2 regions of the Rhodococcoides fascians A25f genome follow, and region 1 is predicted to be linked to the other one. Evidence: riboswitches for the same ligand, from Rfam matches in the RefSeq annotation. Region 1 holds a riboswitch; the other holds the start of a gene.
The links. Region 1 has a riboswitch for cyclic di-AMP ahead of BH93_RS21500 (transglycosylase family protein). Riboswitches for the same ligand answer to the same signal wherever they lie in the genome.
Positions count from the first base shown of each region.

Region 2: linked by a shared signal. The riboswitch ahead of BH93_RS11950 (C40 family peptidase) and the one ahead of BH93_RS21500 (transglycosylase family protein) in region 1 are both predicted to bind cyclic di-AMP.

Region 1 is NZ_CP049744.1:4,576,890-4,587,759, reverse strand. It holds gene BH93_RS21520 (DUF3239 domain-containing protein) at 1-177, opposite strand, end outside; gene BH93_RS21515 (DNA repair helicase XPB) at 217-1,872, opposite strand; gene BH93_RS21510 (helicase-associated domain-containing protein) at 1,962-4,253, opposite strand; gene BH93_RS21505 (hypothetical protein) at 4,315-4,503, shown strand; gene BH93_RS21500 (transglycosylase family protein) at 4,582-5,193, opposite strand; cyclic di-AMP (ydaO/yuaA leader) riboswitch at 5,202-5,403, opposite strand; gene BH93_RS21495 (YccF domain-containing protein) at 5,680-6,054, opposite strand; gene BH93_RS21490 (hypothetical protein) at 6,058-6,276, opposite strand; gene BH93_RS21485 (cold-shock protein) at 6,465-6,881, shown strand; gene BH93_RS21480 (DUF2771 family protein) at 6,894-7,406, opposite strand; gene BH93_RS21475 (MFS transporter) at 7,403-9,100, opposite strand; gene BH93_RS21470 (glutaminyl-peptide cyclotransferase) at 9,105-9,968, opposite strand; gene BH93_RS21465 (DUF3027 domain-containing protein) at 10,010-10,870, shown strand, end outside.
Region 2 is NZ_CP049744.1:2,500,500-2,511,369, reverse strand. It holds gene BH93_RS11980 (SRPBCC family protein) at 1-8, opposite strand, end outside; gene BH93_RS11975 (hypothetical protein) at 142-534, opposite strand; gene BH93_RS11970 (AMP-dependent synthetase/ligase) at 704-2,512, shown strand; gene BH93_RS11965 (glycosyltransferase family 4 protein) at 2,538-3,662, opposite strand; gene BH93_RS11960 (hypothetical protein) at 3,686-5,059, opposite strand; gene BH93_RS11955 (NlpC/P60 family protein) at 5,090-6,067, opposite strand; gene BH93_RS11950 (C40 family peptidase) at 6,456-7,010, opposite strand; cyclic di-AMP (ydaO/yuaA leader) riboswitch at 7,027-7,189, opposite strand; gene BH93_RS11945 (hypothetical protein) at 7,305-7,586, opposite strand; gene BH93_RS11940 (DEDD exonuclease domain-containing protein) at 7,758-9,473, shown strand; gene BH93_RS11935 (Lrp/AsnC family transcriptional regulator) at 9,628-9,903, shown strand; gene trpD (anthranilate phosphoribosyltransferase) at 9,915-10,870, opposite strand, start outside.

The DNA.
Region 1 (10,870 bases):
GAACACGGCACCGAGGATGTACGACCACGGGGTTGCGATCCAGATGAACCACACCCCCAGGGCAGTCAGGATCACTGCAGTGAGCGCCGCCGAGGCGCGCAGCCGGCGAAGCTCGGTGAACGTCTCGTTCACCGACTTCGCGTGGGCTACGTCTACTGGGAACTGGAATCGGCGCACACAACTATTCCTAGCACGCCGCCCGTGCCGACAGAAGCGTCAGATCGCCGGACCGAGTAAGTCGTCCGCGTCGGTGATGCGGTACGCGTACCCCTGCTCGGCGAGGAAACGCTGACGGTGCGCGGCGTACTCGGCGTCGAGAGTGTCGCGCGACACCACCGAGTAGAAATGGGCCTGACCGCCGTCGTGCTTGGGCCGGAGCAGTCGGCCGAGGCGCTGCGCCTCCTCCTGCCTCGACCCGAATGTGCCCGAAACCTGTACTGCGACAGATGCTTCGGGTAGATCGATCGAGAAGTTCGCCACCTTGCTCACCACGAGCGTCTGAATCTCGCCCTTGCGGAACGCGTCGAAGAGCACTTCACGTTCCTTGTTCTTGGTCGAACCCTGAATGACCGGAGCGTTCAGGGCCTCACCGAGCTCGTTCAACTGGTCGAGGTACGCGCCGATCACCAGCGTCGGAGCGTCCTGGTGTTTGGCGAGGATCGACTTCACGACGGCGATCTTGGTGTGAGCCGTCGAGCACAGCTTGTAGCGCTCTTCGGGTTCGGCCACGGCATACGACATGCGCTCGGCATCGGTGAGGGTGACGCGAACCTCGATGCACTCCGCCGGTGCGATCCACCCCTGCGCCTCGATGTCCTTCCACGGCGCGTCGTATCGCTTCGGGCCGATCAGCGAGAAGACGTCACCCTCGCGTCCGTCCTCGCGGACGAGGGTTGCCGTCAGACCGAGGCGTCGACGCGACTGCAGATCTGCCGTCATGCGAAACACCGGGGCGGGGAGCAGGTGGACCTCGTCGTAGATCACCAGACCCCAGTCGCGGGAATCGAACAGTTCCAGGTGCTTGTATTCACCTTTGGTGCGACGCGTGATCACCTGGTACGTGGCGATTGTCACAGGGCGGATCTCTTTGCGCTCTCCCGAATACTCGCCGATCTCCTCCTCGGTGAGCGAGGTGCGCGCGATCAGCTCGCGCTTCCACTGTCGACCGGCGACGGTGTTGGTGACCAGAATCAGCGTGGTGGCCTTGGCTCTGGCCATCGCCGCTGCGCCGACCATCGTCTTGCCCGCGCCACACGGCAGTACGACGACGCCCGAGCCGCCGGCCCAGAACGAATCCGCCGCCATCTCCTGGTAGTCGCGCAGTGTCCACTTGCCGCCCTCGGTGTCGAGTTCGATGGGGTGAGCTTCGCCGTCCACGTATCCGGCGAGGTCCTCGGCAGGCCAGCCGATCTTGAGCAGCATCTGCTTGAGGTGGCCGCGCTCGCTGGGATGGACGATGACGGTGTCCTCGTCCACCATGGCACCGAGCATCGGCGCAATCTTCTTGTGGCGCATCACTTCTGTGAGCACTGCGCGGTCGAGACTGATCAGGGCCAGGCCGTGGATCGGGCTCTTGACCAACTGCAGTCGGCCGTAGCGTGCCATGGTGTCGACGATGTCCACCAGCAGCGGCTGCGGCACCGCGTAGCGCGAGAAGTTCACCAGCGCGTCGACCACCTGCTCGGCGTCGTGGCCCGCAGCGCGCGCGTTCCACAGGGCCAGCGGGGTGATGCGATAGGTGTGCACGTGCTCGGGGGCACGTTCGAGCTCCGCGAACGGTGCGATGGCCGCCCGCGCTGCACCCGCGAGTTCGTGATCGATCTCGAGCAACAGCGTTTTGTCGGACTGAACGATCAGCGGGCCGTCGGTCACGGTTCCTCCTAGAGACTTCCGCTGCGCCCGAAAGAGCGCAACTTCTCCATTGTCCACAGGTAGGGGCGCGCGTGCACGTGAGCGTCGAACTACTCGACCAGAGCGACCGACGTGATGCGATGCAGGGTGAAGCGGCGAACGCCTCCGGTAGCGGGGTCGAAGGCGTCGAGTTGGCCGCCGCCGATGCTGATCGGATCGACGATCCGGTGGGTCGCGACACCCTGTGCATCGACGTAGCCGATGCTGACGCTGCGTTTGACCTTGGCTGCGGTCTGCAACAGCGTCATCGTCGCGGTGCTGCTGGCGCGAGACCCGTCGGCGCGCACCACCGCGCCCCCGTTGCCCGCTGCCCGGTCGGCCGCGCGCATCCCACGCACCAACGAACCCAGCTGTTCCTCGGTGGGAACAGCCGGAGTGCGGAACGTCTGGCGTGGCCGCCGCGCCGATACCCGCGACCCGCGGGCGCGCAGATCGACGATGGTTCCGGACGAGTCCTCACCTGCAGGCGCGAACCCGGCCCCGGCCAGCACCGTGAGCACCTCGGCGAGCGGGGCCTGCGAGATCGCGACGGTCGGGGCGAGGGCTCGAAGCGCCAGCGATTCCGCCGCCGGGGACGCCATCACTTCCGCCAGCAACGCCGGGTCCTCGCATCGGACGAACGACGCGGCGACGCCTGCCCGCAGGCGACCGTGTCGACGCGCCACGTCGTCGATGAGATAGGTCAAGGCCTGCGGCACCGGTGTGCGTGAGTGGGTCGCGAACAGCGCGTGCAGCTCGGACGCGCTCAATCCCACATCGAGGGCGCGTCGCAGGCTCGTGTCGCTGATCCGGTACATCGTCGCTGCCCCCGCCGATTCGACGTCGGCGACGAGTTCGATCCGATCGTGCAGGTCCGGCTCGAGCGGGCCCGGTGCCACCAGCGTGAGATCTGCCTGCACCAGGACGTAGTCGATCGGCTCGGGCAAAGCCGCGCGCATGTCGGCCTCGGCGTTGCCGTCGTGCAGCAGTGAGCGCCCCGGGGTCGACATCGCTCCGCGGCCGACGATTCCCAGTGCGGTTGCTTCGGCGACGACGTGTCCGACGGGTGTGACGCCGAAGCGTCCGGACCATCGGGGACGACGCCACGCCAGGATCCGGGCGAGATCCGCCGGCTGGGCCGAGTGTCCGCTGCCGAGTTCGGTGAGCAGTTCCAGGATCATCCGTCGATCCCGCGGTGCTGCCGGAGAGCGAACTTCCTCGGACAGGGCGGCGATGGGCTTGTCGTTGGGGTCACGCATCCCGATGACCCACGGCGCCCGCGGCACCTCGAGCCAGGCGGAGGCGAGCGTGTGCCAGCGGGCCGCCGGGGCAGCGGTGAGCCAGGCGTCGACCGCCGGTGTGGGAGCCCAGTAGTCGTCGCCGGTGTCGGACGCGGGAACCGGGTCCGGTGTTCCGCTGGAGATCAGATGCGCTGCCGCCAGCAGTTCGACGAGGATGCTGACTCGGTCCTCGTCGAGGCCGGTCGCCTTGGTGATCTTGCGGAGCTCGCGCACGCCCAGTCCGCCGGCCTTGAGAGCAGGAGCAGGCGACGCGGAGAGGGCTTCGATGATCAGGACGCAGTGCCTACCCAGTTCGAGGGCCTCGCCTGCGGCAGCGGCATCGACGTCGGTGAGCGACTGTGTCCTGGTGGCGAGCTTCGGCTCGGCGAGCGACCGTGGATCGGACATCGGCTCGCCGCGCAGAATCTGCCCCACCTGGACGGGCAGTTCGACGGTTTGCTCGTCCAACCAGATCAGCAGGCCGGCGGCGAGCAGCTTCTGGACCGGCCGGTCCGGCGGAGTGCCCGGTGCCGCGTCTCGGGTGCGGCCGGTCGGGGACGATCTGGCGAGAGTGTCGAGCAGATTGCGTTCCCCCTCGCCGAGTTCGGCGAGAGCTGCGGTGATGTGCGACTCGGTGAGATTGTCGACCGGATCGAGCGCGCGTCCGATGCGCCACGGCACGGCGTCCGCGGCGGTCGCGCTGATCCGGAGGCCGGACGCGTCGCCCCACACCAGCAACCGCTCGCGGAGCTGGGCCAGCGCTTTGTCGACGCTCTTGGCCGGTGCGCGTTTGGCCACGACGGCCAGTAGTGCAGCGCGAGTGACGGGCCGTTCGTAGGCCTCCTCGATGGCGAGGATCTCGAGGACGGTCAAGGCGAGTGTGTCGAGGGTGTCCGCGGTGTGCAGAATCGACCGTCGTTGCTCGGCCCGTCCGGCGAGTACGGCCAGCGATGCGGGCGGCGGCGCGGTCAGATCCGGGCGCAACGACATGGCCTTGATCAGCTCGGCGTCGGAGCGAGCTGCGATCCACTGAGGTAGATCAGGGGGCGTGTCGGTGTGTCGGTGCGCAGTCGTGTCGGTCATCGTCTATCAGATTAGAGACCTGGGCTGGTGCTCGCCGCAGGGCAGGTGTCAAAATAGGCGCATGGTGAACAAGTCGAAGAAGCCCTATGTCGATCCAGGCTGGCCGGAAACCGCTCGCGGTGACCACGCGGTGACCGAACTCTCGTCCGCTCGATCGGGTGGCTTGTCGCCCTTCGGCGAGGACACCGAGTTCCCGCTGCCCGTCGAAGACCTGCCCTACGCGCACCCGGTGACCGTGGTCAACCGCTAGCAAAGGCCACGCAGTACGAAAAAGCCCCCGACGATGTCGGGGGCTTTTTTCGTACGAGATGCGAACCGTCGCGGGCGCTTACTGGGGCAGGAATGCCTTGTTGGCCTGGTAAAAGTTCACGACCTGCGGATCGAGCTGGATGCCCTGCGCTGCGTTCTGGACGAACGAGGCGATCGCCGGATCGTTGGTGAGGTTCTGGACAGCGGTGACGATGCCGTCGACGACCTCGGCCGAGCTGTCGACTGCCGGGATGGACGACAGGTCGGGAAGTGCGGGAACTTCCGGTGCCTTGGGGGTGACCGGAACGCTGCGCTCGGTAGGCGCGCTGCTCAGGCCGAGGCTCGAGGAGCAGGACGGCCATGCGCCCCAGCCCTGCGAGTCGAGGACCTTCTCTGCGACTGCGATCTGCTCTTCGCGGCTGGCCTGGTTGGCCGTGGCTGCGTACTGCTGGCCGCCGTGTGCGTTCCAGGTGCTGGGGGAGAACTGCAACCCGCCCTGGAAGCCGTTGCCGGTGTTGATGCCCCAGTTGCCGCCGGCTTCACACTGTGCAAGGCGATCCCAGTCGGAATCCGGTGCCGCGTTCGCGGTGCCGGTGAAGGCGATGCCCGCGGTGCCCATGATGGCTCCGGTGACAGCAACCTTCGCGACGGTCTTGCCAGTGGTGCTCGGCTTGCGATGACGTCCGCTCATACGAGTTGAAATCCTCTCCACACGCGCCTGCGAGGTCAGCTGTCGGGTTCGGGCTGAGAGGTAGCCCGGCCTTTTCGCTCATTCGTCTCGAATGGGCAATTGGGCTTCACCCCAAGGGAAGTCGGTGCAACTTCGTGAGTTGCGACAACTTCCCGGTTGTCCGTGGAGGACGTGGGTCCCCCGTCCTCGTCCCCTGGGTGATCGTCGAGGGTGTTCCGGTATCCGCGGGACGAGGTTTGGCGCTGCGGACCGGAGTTCGGCCGAACTTTCCGGCCGCTGCTGACCGTACTGAAATTCCCGGCTTACGTCACTATTTGGTAACTGTCGATTTCGCGGCGTCGTCCCGAGCACATTTCGTACCTCTTTCGGGCCTCTCGCGTCCGCCCAGCTAGTGGGCGTTGCGGGCAGTGAACCCCGGTCCGTTGCCGGCCTGTTACCTCAGCGTTATGTGATGGAAGTCACAGGAGGTGAGAGTCGTCCGGAAAGTCACCGAACGGCAACGATGTCTTTGCCGAGGGGCATCAGAGATACGGGGATCAACTTCAGGTTCGCGATCGCGAGTGGAATGCCGATGATGGTGATCGCCATGGCGACAGCGGTGACCACATGAGTCAGCGCCAACCACCAGCCGGCGAGGATCAACCAGAGCACGTTCCCGACGAGCGCGCCGGACCCGGATCCTGGCTTGTCGACGATGGTCGACCCGAACGGCCACAGCGCGTACACACCGATACGGAACGACGCGATGCCGAACGGGATGGTCACGATCAGGATGCACAGCAGAAGGCCGGCGAAGAAGTAACCGATGGCCAGCCACAGCCCACCGAAGACCAGCCAGATGATGTTCAGAATCAATCGCATGATCTACCGAGCCCGCCGTCCGGACGCCAGCGCGTACACCAAAGCCAGCACGAACCCGGCCGGTGCCGAGAACATGGCCGTCAGATACAGGCTCAGCGGGGGCTTGGAGTCGGAGAAGATCGGAAACAGCAGGATCGCGACGATGGCGACGAGGCCTATCGCGAACAGTGCGAGCGCGATGCGCAGCAGAACGGTGCTGCTCTTACGGGTCGGTGTGTCCACGTGCACCACGGTAGTGCGAAGTGCGGGGTGCGAAGAACTCGAATGCTTCATCGGTACTCACCGCGCTAGACTGGTGTATTCGCGTCCTACGTTCTCGTGGGACGCGAAATTTGTGCAGACCGCAGGTCCGAACATCGGGCCCGCGACCAACGAAACTACCGACAGCAACAGATGAACGGGTGAGCTCAGTGCCGACCGGCAAGGTGAAGTGGTACGACGTCGACAAGGGATTCGGATTCCTCTCTCAGGAGGAAGGCGAGGACGTCTACGTGCGTTCGTCGGCGTTGCCGGAGGGCGTCGAGGGCCTCAAAGCCGGTCAGCGCGTCGAGTTCGGCATGGCAGCGGGCCGTCGTGGACCACAGGCGCTGAGCTTGAAGGTGCTCGAGCCTGCACCGTCCGTGCGGCAGAACACCGGCAGCACCCGCCGTGAGCCCGTCGAGCGCAAGCACACACCCGACGAGCTGCACGGGATGGTCGAGGACATGATCACACTGCTCGAGGCGACGGTGCAGCCCGAACTCCGTAAAGGCAAGTACCCCGATCGCAAGATCGCGCAGCGAATCTCCGAGGTCGTTCGGGCCGTCGCCCGCGAGCTCGACAGCTGACATCCACCGAACCTACGGGCGGGTGCCGATCGACCAGATGGCGTGGCTGACGAACCCTTCCTGATTGGTATCGGTGTCGATGATGCCGGTGGGCAAGCGCACCTCGATACCGAGCAGCGTCCGGTTGCTGTCGTCCTTCGTGGGAACCGTGACGCTGAGCTTGGTGTCCGGCTCGTTGAACTCGGTGTTCTCCACCACGTCGCCACTGTCGTCGCCGTAGACCACGGCGAGCACCCACGGGGCCGAGTAGATGGGGGCGGGCAGCGAGAGCTGCACCGTCCTGGCGTTGCCCACCTGAATCTCGGCGGTCTCACCGACGTTGGTGCACAGCGGGTCGCTGACAGCGCAGTACAGATACGGCTCCACCACGACGGCGCGACCGTTGGCGTACGCGGTGACGGTCGGTTCCTTCTCCGGTGCTCTCCCGATCAGCAGGGCGAGCACCGCAGCGAATGCGACGGCGATGACGACGAGACCGGCGACGATGATCGCCGCGATCTTCTTGGTGCGGGGAGCGAGATTCACTTGGTCACGTTTTCGCCGAAGGAGCCGTCGGACATTTCTTGTTCGACGTGATCGGGGCGGTTGCCGCCGAAGCCGGGTAGGAGCGATCTGCCGCGGTAGGTGAGGAAGGTCTGCACGAGGCCGATCGTAAGCAACACCGACACGACGGTGAAACCGAGCCAGTATTCGGTGGGGAGCAGCACCCCGAGTGTGCCGCCCAGAACCCAGCACAACTGCATGACGGTTTCCGATCGGCCGAATCCCGACGCGATCGATTCCGGCGGCAGATCGGCCTGCAGCGACGCGTCGAGGGAGACCTTGGCCAGCGCGCTGGCACTCGACGCCACCAGTGCTGCCACGGCTGCGGTGAGCAGGCTGTCGGTGATAGCAGCGACGACTGCCACTACCGTCACCGCGATGGTGCACCGTAGGACGACCAACGACGGCCGGCCGAGCTTGATCCTGGCACCGAGCGCGTTGCCCGCGAAGTTGCCGAGACCGGCGGCGGCTCCGACGAGTCCGAGCATCGCGGCCTGCTGCAGCGGCTCGTGTTCGGTGCGGGATTTTGCAACGAACGCGATGTAGAGCGTCAGGAAGCCAGTGAGGATGCGGATGGTGCCGTTTCCCCACAGTCCCACGATGACGGCCCGTCCCAGGGGCTGTCTGCGGTTCTTCGTGTTGCTCGGCGGCGTGCGGCGCAGATTCTCCGTCGGGGCACTGCTTCCGGCGAAGTCGTTGCCGCTGTGCTGGTCGGCGTGGTAGCTCAGGGTGGCAGGCACTTCACCCTCGGTGATCTCGACCCAGGACGGGATCTGCATGCTGAGGTAGCCGCCGAGCACGGTGATCGCGGCGACGAACCACAGCGCGCCGGGTGAGCCTGCGAAGAACGCGATGCCGCCGGCGACGGCCCCTGCCGCGATGGTGCCACCCAGCAGACCGAAGACGGTGAGCCGAGAATTGACGCGGACGAGGTCGATCTCCGGCGGTAACACTCGCGGCGTCACCGCGCTCTTGAGGACTGCAAAGGACTTGCTGAGTACGAGCATGCCGAGCGCGGCGGGGTACAGCACCCAACTGTCGAAGTTGAACACCAGCACTACAGCCAGCACGGTGCGCAACCCGAACGATGTGGCCAGCGCGATGCGTCGACCGTGTTGAAGGCGGTCCAGCAGCGGCCCGATCAACGGTGCGATCAGCGCGAACGGCGCGATGGTGATGACGAGATAGAGCGCGACCTTGGTCTTGTCCTCACCGGTGGCCGCAGAGAAGAACAGTGTGTTGGCCAAGGCGATCGCCAACGCCGCGTCCGACGCGAAGTTGGCCATGGTCGCGTAGGTCAGTGCCGTCAGCCCGGACTTGTCCGCACCGTCGGCTTTCGCAGCTCGCTGGAACGACGCGATGCCCTTGCCGGTGAGCTCGCGGCCGCGCATGGCGGCAACGCGAGTGACGGTCAGCTTCTTCGGCATCGGCGGGGGCTTGCGAGCGCCGGTCCGGCCACGCGGAGCGGTGATCTTCTCGGTTCGAGGCGGATGCAGCGGCGGCAGCGGTTCGCGGCGACTCGGAACGCGGGCGGAGTGAGCAGGTGCGGGCGGGTAGTTGGCCAGACCCGGATGATCCGAGTGATCAGGAGCGGAGCCTGCGGAGTGACCGGACACGCCGTTCTGTTCGGGGTCGTCCGCACCCGGTGGGGTGTGGGGGAGACGGGGATCGGTCACGGGGTCAATTCTGTCCTACGGGCGCGGTATCGGTGAATCGCACCTCGAAGATCTTGGGCCAGAATTTGCCGGTCACGAGGAATCGGTCGGTACCCGGGATCTGTGCGATGCCGTTGAAGACGTCGGCTCCGCCTCGATCGGCGGCAGACATCGAATTCCACAGCGGTGTGCCGTCGATGACGGCTGTCACCTTCCCGGTGTCGGGGTCGATGCGCATGATGTCGAATGTCTGCCACACATTGGCGTAGATCGAGCCGTCCTCGGCGCATTCGAGCTCGTTGAGGCGTTCCACGGGATTGCCGTCGAGTGTGACGTCCACCGTGTCGACTGCGTCGAAAGAGGTGGGGTCGCGGAAGGTCAGGGTGGATGTGCCGTCGCTCATGACGAGGCGGTCGTCGGGTGTTCCTCGACCCGATGTTCCGCGGCCCTCGGTACAGAGTCCCCAGCCTTCGCCGTCGTAGTTCACTCGACGCTGTTCGGTCAGGGTGTCCCGGTCGCGAGCGATGGCGACTCCGTCTTGCCAGGTGATCTGCCACAGGGTGTCCCCGTCGACGGTGATCCCTTCGCCGAACAGGTCGGACGGCAGATCTACCCGCTCCAGCTCGGTCATGTTCTCGAGTGAGGTGCGCCTGACGAACGACGAGCCTTCCAGCCCGGTGCCCTCGTAGAGCACGTCACCGTCGATCTCGAATCCCTGAGTGAACGCGTCGTCGCCGCGGTCGTATTCGCGCACGACGTCTGCAGTCAGGGTCGGCACCGAGTCCGAGGTCGTCGGAGCTGCGGTCGTCGATCCCGATGTCGACGAGCACGCGGTGACCGCGAGTGCAGAGGTCAGGACGGCGGCGAAGGTGCGAGCGCGGACGGTCATTGCATCCATGATGGCAGCCCGAACTGGGCGTCACCGAGTCGATGCGGCAAACTGAATGTGTGAGTTTCGTATCTTCTCCAGAGCTCGATTCCATCCGCCCCGTCTTGGCCGATGCCGTGGACCTCGCGCGGCAGGCTCTGCTCGACCTGGGAGAGGGAGGTGTCGGCGAGTATCTCGGGGTCACCGTCGAGGACGCCAGCGCGGCCACTCACCGGTTCGCCAGCGATCTCGAGGGCTACCGAGGGTGGCAGTGGGCCGTTGTGGTCGCGGCCCCGGAGGACGCCGACCGCGCCACGGTCAGCGAGTTGGTTCTGCTGCCGGGCCCCGACGCTCTGGTGGCACCGTCCTGGGTGCCCTGGGACGAACGTATCCGTCCCGGTGATCTGGGACCTGGCGATCTGCTGTCTCCGCGACAGGACGACCCACGACTCGTGCCGGGCTACGTCAGCTCCGGTGATCCCGCCATCGACGACGTTGCCGGCGAGATCGGTCTCGGTCGAACGAAGGTCACCAGCCTCGAAGGGCGTCTCGACGCCGCCCAACGCTGGCACGACGGCGATTTCGGTCCCGATGCCGAGATGGCCAAGGCTGCGCCGTCGACGTGTGGGCTCTGCGGCTTCTACCTGCCCATCGCCGGATCGTTGTCTGCCGCATTCGGAGTGTGCGGCAACGAATTCGCCGCCGACGGGCGCGTGGTGCATGCCGAGTACGGCTGCGGTGCGCACTCCGATACCGAACTGCCCACCGGAGCAGGATCACCGCAATTCGAGCCGTACGACGACGCGGCTCTCGACGTCACCGTAGCGCCGACGCCTCCGGTCGAGACAAGTCTTCCGCTCGAGGCCGTTTCTGCGGACGAGACCACCGACAGTGTGGACGGGTCCGACGGACCGACCGAGGCA
Region 2 (10,870 bases), 2.1 Mb from region 1:
TCCGCCATGACTTCTCGTCCGCTTCCTCTCGGGTACTTCGATCGATTCGTTCGCTGTTGAGCCGTGGAACAGGGGCAGATCTATCTCACACGATCGATCCGCGGACGCACAATCGCGAACCGGCCGACCGTACCGCGCGGTTCAATCGCGAGCTGAACTCGACGCTACGTGGCTCGGTGCCTCACCCGCAGACCGACCGGCCTCCAGCTCGCGTTTGAGCTCGAAGGTCATGGCACGGCCCGCCACCCGACGAGCATGCTGCTGCGACGCGATCTCGCCGGAACCGGAGGGCTCCGCATGCAAGAAGTAGTGCACGACGACTCCGTCCAGCGCGGGCTCGAGCCACAGTTCCATCGTTCCGACAACACCGCCGCGCACCGCCCAGCGGATCCCCTTCTCACCCCGGTCCTCGGTGATGGTCAGGTTCAGATCCGGCCACCACCGACGCCACCGCTCGGGTGAGGCGAACGCCTGCGCCACCCGTTCCCCGGGGGCGGCCACGAATGTCTGGTCCGCAACTTGAATACTGCTCATCGACAGAGCTTCACATATCCGGTCGCAGGCCGCGCACGTCACCTCTTTTACGGCTCGTTCCTGCAGGCTCCACTCGAGGCGCATTCACGCGTCCTCGAGCCGGGTCTAGAGTATCTGTGAAGCCGAGCTATCGACTTTCGTTCTCCCAGTTCTATCCGGAGGTAATCCCGTGCGCGAGTACACCGCCGCCGCAAAGTACGCCATCGAGGACACCGACTCGGCTGTCGACACCGTCTTCCTCCGTGCTCGCAACACGCCCGATGCCGTCGTGTTCCGCCGCCTCGTGGACGGCAGTTGGACCGACGTCACCGCGGCCGAGTTCGAGCGACTGGTCGTGGGGGTGGCGCGAGGTCTGATTGCGGCAGGCATCGAACAGGGTGATCGAGTTGCATTGATGTCGTCGACGCGATTCGAGTGGTCTGTCGTCGACTATGCGATCTGGGCCGCGGGCGGGGTGACCGTGCCGATCTACGAGACATCCTCCGCCGGGCAGGTCGAGTGGATTCTCGAAGATGCCGAGCCGGTACTGCTCGTGCTCGAGAACGACGCGCACGTGCAGGAATCGAAAGATGTTGTGGCAGCGGCACAGTCCGTGCGTCGGACGTTCGTGATCGAGTCGGCCGACACCGAAACCGACGCGGTGCAGGCACTGATCGACGGGGGCGCAGATGTCACCGAGGACTCTGTGCACCGACGGGTTTCGGCATTGAGCTCGTCCGATCCGGCTACGTTGATCTACACCTCGGGCACCACCGGTCGCCCCAAAGGCGTCCAACTGACCCACGCCAATCTGCTGGCGGAGTCTCTCGGTATTCGCGAGACGTCGCTGAAGTCCCTGATGACGCAGGGCCGAAGCACCCTGATGTTCCTACCGCTGGCCCATGTACTCGCACGGGCGGTGAGTATCGCGTCGTTCGACGCCGGGGTCACGCTCGGTCACACCAACGACATCCCGAATCTCGTCGCGACGTTCGGAACGTTCCAGCCGGATTTCATCCTCTCGGTGCCGCGAGTGTTCGAGAAGGTCTTCAACACCGCGAAGCAGAAGGCGCATGCCGACGGCAAGGGCAAGATCTTCGATCTGGCCACCGAATGCGCGGTGGAATGGAGCGAGGCGCAGGACACCGGCGGGCCAGGAATCGTGTTGCGCGCCAAGCACACCGTGTTCGACAAGTTGGTCTACGGCAAGCTGCGTGCGGCGCTCGGAGGCAAATGCGAACTGGCCATCTCCGGTGGCGCTCCACTCGGTAGCCGGCTCGGCCACTTCTACCGGGGCATCGGCGTGACGATCTACGAGGGCTACGGGCTGACCGAAACCACCGCTGCCTTCGCCGTCAACACCATCGGCTTCCAACGCGTGGGCAGTGTCGGGCGTCCGTTGCCCGGCAACACCGTTCGCATCGCTGAAGACGGAGAAATTCAACTACGCGGGCCGGTGGTGTTCGACGGTTACTGGCGCAACGAGGAGGCAACCGCCGAATCACTGGACGACGGTTGGTTCCGCACTGGAGATCTCGGCAGCGTCGACGACGACGGGTACATCACGATCTCCGGACGCAAGAAGGAATTGATCGTCACGGCCGGCGGCAAGAACGTCTCGCCCGCCGGTTTGGAGGACCGACTTCGTGCGGGCGCTCTGATCAGCCAGGCTGTTGTCGTAGGCGATCAGAAACCGTTCATCGGGGCGCTCATCACTCTCGACCCGGAGGCGTTCGATCGGTGGAAGTCCGCGCACGGCAAGGCCGCCGACGCCACGGCGGCGGATCTGCAGAAGGACCCCGATCTCGTCGCCGAGATCGACGCTGCCGTCGCCGACGCCAACAAGTCCGTCTCGCACGCGGAGTCCATCAAGAAATATCGACTGCTCCCCCAGGATTTCTCGGAGGAAAGTGGCGAGCTGACCCCGACGATGAAGCTCAAGCGCAACGTCATCACCAAGACGTACGCCGACGAGATCGAATCCATCTACGCCCGGTGAGGCCAACGGCCTCGAACTACGGACGCTAGATCAACGATCGCAACTTCTCCGTCAGCACGTCCCAACGCCACTCGGCGTCGACCCATGCACGGCCGGCGTTGCCCATCTGCGTTGCCAGCGCGCGATCGGACAGGATTCGCACGATCGCATCGGTGATGCACGAGACCGACGTTCCGTCGACCACGAGCCCGGTCTTGTTGTGCTGCACAGCTTCCGGCGCACCCCCGGACGTTCCGGCTACGACGGGCACACCGCAGGAAGACGCTTCGAGGTAGACGATTCCGAGGCCCTCCACGTCGAGACCCGCGCCACGGGTGCGGCTCGGCATGGCGAACACGTCGGCGATGGTGTGGTGGGCGGCGAGCTCCGCGGACGGCACCGTGCCGGTGAACACCACGTGCTGCTCCATTCCGGTGGATCGAACGAGCTCGCGCAGAGTCTTCTCGTACGGCCCTCCTCCGACGATCACCAGAACGGCACCGTCGACGGCTCGCCGAATTCCCGGGAGCGCTCGGATCAGGAAGTCCTGTCCCTTACGGGGTACGAGCCGCGAGAGACACAGAACGGTGGGGCGGTCGCCGAGGCCGTAGCGCGCGCGAAGTTCCGCTCGCGCGGCGTCGTCGGGGACGAAACGATCCGTATCGACACCGGGCGGCAGGTGCTCGAGGGCTGCGGTCCGACCGAACGCAGAGCTGAACCGACCCCGGGTGTACTTGCTGACGTAGGTCACCACATCGGTGTTCTCGCCGATCGTGCGTAGGGTCGCCCGCCCGCCCGGCACCATCGACCAGCCGACCTCGTGACCGTGCGTACTGGCCACGATGCGCTCTGCCCCAGCCTTGCGCAGGTGCGACGACATCACGGCCAACGGAGCCGACGCCCCGAACCACACCGAGTCGCACCGATGCGACTTCAGGATTCGAGCTGCCCGGCGCGCCACGAGCGGAGTCGGCAGCATCAGCGTCGTCGGATGCCGGATCACCTCGAACGGCTGCCTGGCATCGAACTTCTCGTGCGAGTCTCCGCGCCACCGCGGTGCATAGACCACGAGTTCGTCTGCGGGTAGTTGCGAGGCGAAGCTGTGCAGATAGGACTGGATTCCACCCGGGCGAGGCGGAAAGTCGTTCGTCACGAGAAGAGTACGACGCATGGCGTCAACCGTAGCGCTCGAGGTCAGCGCGCCCGATCAGCCACCCAGTTGCCCCACGAGGCGACGAACTGGGTGCGGTCCAATCCCAGTACCGACGCGAAGGCGGCTTCGGTGGAGCCGTCCGAGGCAGGTCCAGCCGCCAACGCCTCGTACAGCCTGCGCAGTGTCGGCTCGCCGTACCGATCGGCCACGAAAGCGAACACCGACCACGCCGACTCGTAGGCCACACTCGACCGTGCCCCTCCGGCACCGAAATCCTCGTCCTTCGGCAGCACCGTCGGCGGTCCACCCGACGCCACGATCGCGGCGAGGGTAGGAGCGAGCTGCGAAAAATCGGCACCGGAATTGCGGTACCCGGAGTAGTCGGCGAACCCCTCCGCCACCCACAAGGCCGTACCGTCCGCCGTCCGCGCCCTGGCCGCCACGTGGGTCAACTCGTGCCGCAGAACCGAGCGAACGGTGAACGGCGTCAATCGGGCCGCGGCATCGGGACCGAACACCACCCGCTGGCCGGTCGGACGCGAACCGTCCCCTGCCACCGCGTCGGACACGGTCACCGCAGCCACGTCCGTCGACGGATCGGATCCGGTCAGCTCGGCGAACTCCTCCGCGGAGGATGCGACGAATACCAAACCGTCTCGCGCCCAGTCGTCTCCCCAGAAGTCGGTGACTGCATCGATTGCCGACGGGAGCTCGGCCGCCAGGGCAGCGACGAACTGCTCCCGGTCCGGATGCCCCATGACCACCGATGTCCCCGAAGCCGTCGGAACCGATCGTGTTGTCAACGATCCGAAGTCCCACGGCCCACGCCAGGTGTGGCGTCGATACTCGGGCAGGTCCGCATCGTCGACGAGCCGCCATCGACCGTCCCGCTCGGCTACGACGAGCGAGACCGGCCGACTCGTCGGCGACGCGTCCGGCCCCGCCACGGCGTAGCGCAGATACACCGGCGGTGCCCAGATGTCGGTGGCGTCCAGTGGCTCTGCAATCGAAGGAGGAACCGGTGTTTCCGGGTCGTCGCCGAGGACGTAGCCGAATTCGGAGAACGGTACGCCCGGAACCGACGCGGCCCGACGTACTTGCGCCTCGACGAAATCAGGATCGGCCCGCGGATCCATCAATGCCCGCAGACCGTCGACGTCTCCAGCGCGAACTGCGTCGGCCCATCGGTCGAGAAGGACGGTCACATCGGCGCGGCGCTGCTGATCGTAGGTCGGCGGGGCCTGGCCGACAGAAGTGTCGATCGACGCAGCTCGGGATTCACCGTCGGTGCTGTAGACGTTGTGAAGGACGACCACCGAGAGCGATACTGCGGCGACGAGAACAAGTGCCGTCCACCGAAGCCGCGCCGATCGGACCAAGAGGCGGATGCCCGCGGGCTGGCTCGGCCCGCTCATACGCGCATGCGTCGATCGTCGAGGCACACCTCAGTATCGACGCGCCCCGTAGTACGGGAACGATGCCATCGACTGCACCTTGACGGGGACCCCGAACGTCGACGCGTGCAACACGTTGCCGTTACCTGCATAGATACCGACGTGCGAAGCGTCCGGATAGAACAGCACCACATCTCCCGGCTGCAGATCTTTCTGATCCACCGGGGTACCGCCTTCGGCCTGAGCCTGACTCGACCGAGGGAGCGTCTTTCCCACCTGCTTGTACGCCCACACCACCAGTCCCGAGCAATCGAAGCCGTCCGGACCTGTTCCACCCCAGACGTACGGCTTACCGATCTGCGTCAGACCTGCTTGCAACGCGCTGGTACCCGACCCTGGCGTCAGATTCTGCAGAATCGTCGTGGGATCGAAACCGTCGGGCAATGCCGATCCAGCGAGAGAGAGCTGCTCGGACGACGACAGCGCGCTGTAGGCGGCCATCACCTCGGCTATCTGGCCCTGCAGTTCGCTCTGTTTGGCCTGGAGATCGTCACTGACCGCCTTGGCCTGCTCGGCCGCGACACGAGCTTGGTCCGCGGCCGTTGTTGCCGCCTGTTCGGCCGCTGCGGCATCCGAACTCGCCTGCTGGAACTGGGCGACCTGGCCGGCGGTCTCGGCCGAGATCACATCGAGAGCCGACATCTGGTCGAGCAGTTGCTGAGGTGAGTCGCTGACCATGACAGCGAAGAGGCGGTTCGTACGCGCGCCCTGATAGTTGACGTTGGCTACCTTGTCCATGGCCGGCTTGAGCTGAGTCAACTGCGCCTGCGCTGCGTCGAGAGCGGCGCGGCTCCGATCGACGGCGGCCTGGGCATCGAGCTGCTGCGCAGTCTTGGCATCGAGGTCGATCTGAGCGTTGTGCAGAGATTCGTTCGTCTGCTCGGAATCTCGGGAGAGCTCCGCAAGCTTGGTCTGGGCGTCGGACGCCGAGTCGAATCCCGGTTGAGCGATCGCAGTCTGCGTCGGCATTACGGCGATGCTTGCGGCCAACGCGACAGCAACCACCGAGTTACGGGCCAGCCGCCACACTCGGTTTGATCTCGATATCGCCACGGAAAGCGACTCTCCGTCCTTACATCTGTCGCCTTCACGAGGCGACGGTTGGATTAGCAGTCCGGAAACGAACCATACCCATGCTCTTGCGGGCGCGGAGGTGAACACCGTCTGAAATCGATGGGGTTCGTCGGTGACAGGTCACAAAGTAAACATCGACCAGGTCTCGATCAGATTACGAACTGGGGCGTCCGCTGTCCACCGGACCGGCGTGTCGCATGCCGTGTCCGGAGACGACGACAGGGTCGAGCCGGGGTACGGCTCGACCCTGTCGGTCGATCACAGCGAACGTCTGCGGCTCGAATCAGTAACGACGAGCACCGTCGAACGGCATCGAGTCCACGGGAGCAACCTTGACCGGCACGCCGGACGTGGAGGCGTGCACGACGTTGCCGTCGCCGATGTACATACCCGAGTGCGAGCCGCCGTAGAACGAGACGACGTCGCCGGGCATCAGGCTGTCACGCGAGACCGGTGTGCCCGCGGCTGCCTGGTCGTAGCTCGTGCGCGGCAGGCTGACGCCGGCCTGCTTGTATGCCCACTGGATCAGACCCGAGCAGTCGAACGAATCCGGACCCGAGGCGCCGTACACGTACGGAGCGCCGATCTTGGACTCAGCAGCCTGAACGGCCTTCGCTGCGGGCGTGACCTGGGGAGCCAGCGGCGCACCCGGTGCGGGGATACCCGGAATGTTGAGGGGAGGGAGGCCCGGGATGTCGGGAATCTCGAAGGTTCCGACGCCGGGGATGGTGAGGGGGGCCGCCATCGCGGGTGCAGCGGGAAGAATGACCACGCCTGCCGTGAGCGCTCCGGCTACGAGAACTCGCCGCAATGATCGGTTGGAAAGTTGTGACGCCACGAAAGATGGTGCTCCGTTTCTTCCTATCGTCCGCCGACCGAGTTAGCTGACGGGTTCGGGCTGGGAAGAGCAGCCCTACCCACCGGCCACTGTGGGTGGCTCAGCGGGATTCACCCCAGTAGATATCGGGTTCCCGGTACGAACACTCTCGCGAGTGATCGATTAGGCGGTGACTTGCGACGCCACTCCGGTTTGGACTGGCGAGACTCCGCAAGGTCTCAGGAAGGTTACGAAATGGCATACCCCTGTGTCGACCCCAACGCGCCGACGCAACCGAAATCGACCCGAATTTCGCTAACCAGCGCGCTGATCCCCCGTTGCGTCACGAGTCGGTAACGACGGAACTTCGGCGGTCTCGTCCGCGTTCGTCACGAGCTTGAGCGTAGGGACGAGACCGACATCCGCGAGCACACCCATCGCACCCAGTTCCTCCTGCTCGAGCGTTATCGGCGAGGGTGGTCCGACCCACCGTCCGTCCGACCTCGATGGCATTCCCGGCGGCCCCAGAAGCACCGTCACGACGCAGTCCGCGCAGGCGATGTCACGGACCAGGCAGTCACTGCAGTCGATGATCATTGTGATCCTTGTCTCTTTGCTGTTTCAGGCGGCCGAATCAGCCGATCGAGCGAAAGGTAGCGCGCGCCACCGACAGGTTTCGTGACACTTCACGGTCCGGGCGCGACGACACGGTCACCGACGACGCCGCCATGCGCGTTCTTGTCGGACGTCGGACCTACCGTCGTCCCGGTGAGCCTGCCCATCCAGCTGACGTTCGACGAACTGGACACCCCACTGCACGAGACCACGTTCGTCGTCGTCGACCTCGAAACCACCGGTGGCAGCGCAGACACGGAGGCCATCACCGAGATCGGTGCGGTCAAGGTTCGAGGAGGCGAAATTCTCGGCGAATTCGCCACCCTCGTCGATCCGGGCAGGTCCATTCCCCCGTACATCGTCGAACTCACCGGAATCACGTCGGCGATGCTGATCGGCGCGCCTCGGATAGAACGAGTGCTACCCGGTTTCCTCGAGTTCGCCCGCGGCTCGGTGCTGGTGGCCCACAACGCGGGCTTCGACACCGGGTTCCTCAAGGCCGCCGCCAGTCGTCTCGACATAGCGTGGCCCCGGTTTCAGGTGTTGTGCACCGTCAAGCTGGCTCGACGGGTACTCACGCGCGACGAGGCACCCTCGGTCAAACTCTCCGCGCTGTCCACACTGTTCCGATCCGGCACCCGGCCGACTCACCGGGCGCTCGACGACGCCCGTGCAACGGTCGACGTTCTGCACGGCCTCATCGAACGAGTGGGCAATCAGGGCGTTCACAGTTATGCCGAGTTGGTCGACTACCTTCCTGCGGTGTCGGCCGGCCAACGCGCCAAACGCGGGCTGGCCGCTCACCTGCCCGGCACGCCCGGCGTCTATCTCTTCCGCGGCCCGTCCGACGAGGTCTTGTACGTCGGCACCTCGAACAACCTCAAGCGCCGAGTACGCAACTACTTCACCGGGTCCGAGACCAGGGGCCGGATGAAAGAGATGGTCTCCCTGGCCACGCGTGTCGACCACGTCGAGTGCGCGCACGCACTCGAAGCCGGTGTCAGAGAGCTGCGCCTGCTCTCGGCGCACATCCCGCCGTACAACCGCCGGTCGAAGTTTCCCAAGAAGGGCTGGTGGATCACCCTCACCGACGAGGCGTTCCCACGACTGTCGATAGTCCGGACGCCGACGCCCAACAGTCTCGGACCGTTCCCGGTTCGCGGTGACGCCGCAGAGGCTTCGGCGCTCGTGGCGGAGTTCTGCCGTCTGCGCACGTGCACCCGCCGGCTGGCTCGTTCGGTTCGGCACGGTGACGACTGCCCGGCAACCGACGTCGGCGGCTGCCCAGCGGCGATCTCCGGGCCGATGACGGCCGACGAGTACTCCGGCGCACCGGCGCAGTTTCTTGCGCTCGTGTGTGGCCAGGACGACGCGATCCTCTATTCCATGCGCCGGCGGGTCGCCGAACTCGCGGACAGGGAGCTCTACGAGACTGCCGCGCGCCTGCGCGACCGGATCGCGATCACCGTGGAGGCGCTACGCCGGATGCATCGGTCGGCGGCCGTGGCCGCCATCGCCGAACTGGTGGCCGCGCGGCGGACCGCGGACGGAGGATGGGAGTTGATCGTGGTGCGATTCGGCCGTCTGGCCGGTGCTGCGGTCGCTCCCCGCGGAGTGCACCCGATGCCCGTCGTCGATGCCATCACCGCGTCCGCCGAGACGGTGATGCCCGATCCCACGCCGCTTCGGGGTGCACCGCCGGAGGAGGTCGGCCTCATCGCATCCTGGCTACGCACCGATGGGGTTCGCATCGTGCGCACCAGCAGCGGTTACTGCAGCCCGGCACGCTCTGCGGGTTCGTGGGAGGACTGGTGCCGAACGGCGAGAGAAGCCGCGCGGCAGGAGTGGAGCCCGCGGAATGACCGGTAGCGCAGGAGTGGAGCCCGCGGAACGACCGGTAGTGCAGGAGTGGAGCCCGCGGAACGACCGGTAGTGCAGGAGTGGAGCCCGCGGAGAGACCGGTGGAACTAGGGTTGGGTGGGAGCTCGTCGTACATCGGGCTCGAGATGCATGAGGAGCAGAGATGATCAATGCCATCGTCTTGATCGACGCCGAGGCCGATTTGATTCCGGAGGCGGCGCAGGCCGTTGCCGATGTCGATGGTGTGACGGAGGTCTATTCGTGCGCTGGGGATGTCGATCTGATCGCCATCGTCAAAGTGCGTGACCATGCCTCGATCGCCGACGTCGTCACCAAACACATCAATCGTGTGCGTGGCGTTCGGAGCACCACGACTCACATTGCGTTCCAGTCGTATTCGAGCGCCGACGTCGATGCAGGGTTCTCGATCGGCGAGTAGGGCACAATTCGTCAGTCGGCCAATGCAGTGGTGCAGCGAGCCCAGTCGGCGAGTAGCCGCGACGCGGAACCGTTGTCGACAACCGTTGCAGCAGTTGCCAATCCGGCTTCGATGCGCTCGTGTAGGTTCCCGGAGACGCCCTGATGCGCGGCAATGGCCGCGGCGGCATTGAGCAGCACGGCATCACGGACCGGTCCGTGTTCGCCGGCGAACACGCGATGCGCCACTGCGGCATTGAACTCCGCATCGCCGCCTCTGAGGGCCTCGATAGGTGCCCGGTCGATGCCGTAGTCGAGTGGATCGATCATCTCGACGGTCACCGAGCCGCCGGACACCACGTGCACCGTTGTCGTGGTGGACAGGGTGATCTCGTCCAGTCCGTCGTCGCCGCGCACGACGAGCACCGAGCTGCCACGGCCCGCGAACACGTCGGCCATCACGGGAGCCAAACTTTCGAAGGCGCAGCCGATCAGACCTGCGCGCGGGCGGCCCGGATTGGTGAGAGGCCCCAGGACGTTGAAGACCGTCGGGATGCCTATCTCCTTGCGCGGTGCCGCGGCGAAGCGCAGTGCGGGGTGGTGCATCGGCGCGAAGCAGAACCCGATTCCCACCTGCTCGACGCTCGCCGCGACCGCGTCGGCTCCCAGAGTCACCCGGACGCCCAGCGCTTCGAGTACGTCGGTCGTGCCGCTCTTGGACGACGCCGCGCGGTTGCCGTGCTTGACCACCCGGATGCCACTGGCCGCTACGACGATGGCGGCCATGGTGGAGATATTGACGGTGTCGGCTCCGTCACCACCGGTCCCGACGACGTCGACGGCGTCGGTATCGGTGTCCACCAGCACCGCGTGCGAAAGCATGGATTCGGCGAGACCGCTCACCTCCGCCGGAGTCGGCCCCTTCATCCTGAGGGCCACTCCGAACGCTGCGATCTGTGCCGCCGTCGCGTTGTCGGCCATGATCTCGT